DNA from 2 places in the Clostridium kluyveri DSM 555 genome. Region 2 is predicted to be linked to the other one. Evidence: riboswitches for the same ligand, from Rfam matches in the RefSeq annotation. Region 2 holds a riboswitch; the other holds the start of a gene.
What was found. A riboswitch is a leader RNA that binds a small molecule or an ion and turns the genes downstream of it on or off. The one in region 2 is predicted to bind FMN.

Region 1 (2,211 bases), 1.5 Mb from region 2:
AGTTTCAAAAGTATTTCTCCTGTATATTTATTTAAATTTAATACTCTAGCAGAAAATTTTTCTCCTATTTCAAAAGACAACTTTGCAGATATTTGTTTACTATTCATGTTATATACACTATTTACATTCCATATTCCCGCCAACTTAATCACCCTTTATAATTTATTAAAAATATCTCTTAATTGAAATTATCGTATACAATTACTGTTTTATAAAGTGAAAATACAATAAAAAAATCTGGAGACATGTCCCAGATTTTTAGTTACTATTTTATGCTAAATTTTTACTTTTTCAGAGTTCTTTATTTTATTATGTTCCTGCTTTAACAGAGGTGAAACACTCTTGTAAAGAACTAGTGTTAAAATGGTAAGAGCTATACCTTTTAACAAGTTAAATGGAACAATAGCCAGTAATACAAATGTATTCAAATCCGTTATGCTGCTATTTATTTTCGCTGCCATATCCACCATTGCACTTATAGGAAAATTAAGTGCTCTTTCATAAAGTGGAAGCAATATGAAATAATTCAAAAGTCCCGCTGCTATTGACATTGCGATAGTGGCTGCCCCTAAACTTATCACTGCCACCTTTCTGGTCTTATGCCTGTTATATATATACCCCGCTGTAAAAACTAAAACAGAACCTACTGCAAAGTTTGCAAGTTCTCCTACAAATGCAGTTTTTCCATTGAATATTCCATGAAGTACATTTTTCAAAAACTCTATGGCAATTCCAGCTCCAGGTCCTAATGCAAAAGTTCCAATTAAAGCCGGCAAATCGCTTATATCCATTTTTAAAAATGTCGGAAATATAGGAATTGCAACTTCTATGAACATAAATAAAAATCCTATTACACCTAACAATGATACCTTCACTAATCTGTTTAATTTACTACTGTTCATTTTAAATACCCTCCTAAAATATTAAGTATAATCTCCTAGGTGAATAATCAAGTGATTCTTAGGTTCAGATGGAGTTTGCTCATGAGTAATACTTTTTCTCCATCTGAAGCTTAGAAGAACTTATCCAGGGGCGTAACAATGCTTATCCCTCACTTTGAAGAAGATGGGGTGTTAGCAATGATAGCCTTCGGATAAAATAAAAAAACCCGGCAAAAACACCAGGGCTAATAAACATATTATTCTATCTTCTCCCATCCAGACTTTACTGTCGGCTTCAGAATTTCACTGAATCATGCTGAACACGCAGCTCGCGGGCTATACCGCCGGTGGGGAATTTCACCCCGCCCTGAAGATTATATTTTAATTTTTATAGGTTCATTATAATACTTTTAACGACAAAATTCAATACATTGTTAAAATAATTTTTATTCATTAATAAATATTTATTGCTAATTATGCTAATTTCATATTCATTTTTCTGCTATTTCATGCTAAGTGCAATTCTTTTTCTTTTTTCATCTACTTCAAGTACAGTTACATTTACAATATCTCCTACCTTAACCACATCTAGTGGATGTTTTACAAATTTATCAGACAACTGGCTTATATGCACTAAACCATCCTGATGAACACCTATATCTACAAAAGCACCAAAGTCTGCTACATTCCTAACTGTACCTGTAAGTGTCATTCCCGGCTTGAGTTGATTCATATCAACTATTCCCGTTTTCAATATAGGCTTTGGCAGCTCTTCTCTTGGATCTCTTCCTGGTTTTTTTATTTCTTTCATTATATCCTTTAAGGTAGGAATTCCTATATTAAGTCCTTTTAACACATTATCTATGCCAATCTTTTCAACCCTGTTTTCTATATCTACAAGGCCATTATTTTTTAAGTCTTCATCACTATACCCAAGGGTCTTCAAAAGTTTTTTGGCATCACTATAGGACTCCGGATGCACCGAGGTATTATCAAGTGGTTCATTACTTTCCATAACCCTTAAAAATCCTGCACATTGTTCAAAAGCTTTTGCTCCCAGTCTTTTAACCTTCAAAAGCTCTTTTCTATTTTTAAACTTACCATTTTCTTCTCTATAAGCTACAATATTTGCGGCTATAGATGAATTTATTCCAGATATATAAGATAGTAAAGAAGCCGTTGCCATATTCAAATCTACTCCTACACTATTTACACAATCTTCTACAATACCCTCTAGAGACTCATCTAATTTTTTTGGGGAAACATCATGTTGATATTGACCTACCCCTATGGATTTAGGATCTATTTTCACAAGTTCCGCCAGAGGATC
Region 2 (2,211 bases):
TCAGCCATTACATCTACTGTAAAAGAATTTCCTGTAAAACTTGTTACCGTAAGGCAGGCTCCATTTACAGCTATACTGTCTCCTAATTTAACCTCTTCTAAAACTTTCCTGGAAGAGATAGTTATTCTAGAAGAATTTTCTCCATTTTTTATTTCCAATATTTGTCCAATTTCCTCTACTAAACCTGTAAACAATATTCCCCTCCCCTTTTTTAATTACTTTTCTACATATCCTTGAATCATCATATCTTCTCCTGATTTTAAATAGCTAATATTTTTTAATTTAACGGCTTTATTTAAATCTTCAATACCTTTTCCTTCTACAGAAGTTTTGGCCTCTAATCCACCTATTATTTTAGGGGCTATAAAATAAATAACTTTATCTACAATTCCTGAACTTAAAGCAGAAAAATTAAGTGAGCCCCCTCCCTCTATAAACAAACTATCTATACCAATATTTCCTAACTTTTCTATTAGAATCTTTAGATTCACATGACCAGATTCATCTTTAGGACAGATAATTACATCCACTCCCATTTTCTCAATTTCATACTTTTTATCTTCATCATATCCCTCTGTACAAGCTATTATGATTTTCCTATATTTAAGTGTATCAAAAATCTTACAATCCAGAGGTATTCTTAACTTAGAATCTAAAACCACAGCTATAGGACTTTTACATTTTTTCTCAAGTCTTGTGGTTAAAAGTGGATTATCCGAAAGTATGGTACCTATCCCCACTGCAATTGCCATAACCCTATTTCTTATGTGATGTACAAAATTTCTGGATTCTTCACAGGTTATCCACTTTGACTGTCCTGTAACAGTTGCTATTTTACCATCTAAAGTTACTGCAGATTTCAATATTACAAAAGGAAGCTTATCACTGATATATTTTATAAATATTTCATTTATATTTAAGGCTTCTTTTTCTAAAACGCCTGTAACCACTTCTATTCCCTTATTCCTTAAAAACTCTATGCCTCTACCTGAAACTAGTGGATTAGGATCCTTTAATGCAACCACTACTTTTTTTATTCCTGCTCTTACTATAGCTTCTACACAGGGTGGAGTTTTGCCGTAATGAGAACAAGGCTCCAAAGTCACGTATATCTGCCCGCCTGCAGCTTTATCACCTGCTTCTTTTAATGCATATACCTCTGCATGAGGTCCTCCATAAAATTTGTGATAACCTCTTCCTACTATGTTACCTTCTTTTACTACAAGGGCTCCCACCTGTGGATTTGGATTCACAAAACCTTCTCCCTTTGATGCCAGCTCTAAAGCAATTTCCATATAATGTTCATCTTTATTGTCATAATTCATAAAATTGAATCCTCCACTCCAAAAGAATATTATTACTTTTTATATAAATTTTACAAGTAAAAGGGCAAAACCTATGCAGTTCTTATGTACAAGCTACCAATACCAGTATCTCAGCTTCTCAAATATGGAAATACACTGCCTGCCCCTGGATAAGTTACAGCTATAAGCAATTATCTTCAGATTTTTCTCATGCAAAAATCCCCCTGAAAATACTTTCAGGGGGATAATAAACACAATAAAAACAACCTAGCACATAAAATACATACTACAAAAAACTTCCACTTTCTCCATCCAGACTTTACTGTCGGTACTGGAATCCAACCAGTTCCTGCTGATAATCAGCTCGCGGACTATACCGCCGATCGGGAATTTCACCCTGCCCCGAAAGCATATTATTAAGTTTTAACTATGATTTTAATATATACTTCTTTTTTTCACTTGTCAATAGAAACTTTTAAAAAAATTGTAATCTTTAATACAATTTTATTGACTTAAATTATAAATACTACAAAAATTTACATTGATAACTAACAATAACTTAAGATTTTACTATGACAACATATTTTGCTCCTGAAATTTCATCTGAGTAAGTAGTTATAGTAACTCCCTCTGAAATATTGTACTTTTTGCATATTTCATTTAAAATCTGGGTTATATCATACTCACTTGAATTATAATTCAATATTTTTACACTTACAGAATTTTCCCCTTGTGATAATACCTCTTCTACTGCACTATAAAAATCATTATAGTTATCAACAACTTTTATATCATTGCCGTAAACATCCTTCTCCACTACATTAAGATTATCAAAACTGTATTCTGTGCTGGTACATTCAGGATAATCATCTGTATTCCACCTATGATTTTTGGCAATCTGATCATC

Region 1: it holds a riboswitch for FMN, as region 2 does, so the genes downstream of both, CKL_RS17585 (ECF transporter S component) here and ribD (bifunctional diaminohydroxyphosphoribosylaminopyrimidine deaminase/5-amino-6-(5-phosphoribosylamino)uracil reductase RibD) in region 2, are expected to answer to the same signal.

The regions. Positions count from the first base shown of each region.
Region 1 is NC_009706.1:3,662,188-3,664,398, forward strand. Features, by position in the region: gene CKL_RS17580 (hypothetical protein) at 1-152, opposite strand, end outside; gene CKL_RS17585 (ECF transporter S component) at 276-902, opposite strand; FMN riboswitch at 1,142-1,260, opposite strand; gene CKL_RS17590 (Tex family protein) at 1,384-2,211, opposite strand, start outside.
Region 2 is NC_009706.1:2,205,658-2,207,868, forward strand. Features, by position in the region: gene CKL_RS10620 (riboflavin synthase) at 1-194, opposite strand, end outside; gene ribD (bifunctional diaminohydroxyphosphoribosylaminopyrimidine deaminase/5-amino-6-(5-phosphoribosylamino)uracil reductase RibD) at 216-1,325, opposite strand; FMN riboswitch at 1,602-1,718, opposite strand; gene CKL_RS10630 (transglutaminase domain-containing protein) at 1,864-2,211, opposite strand, start outside.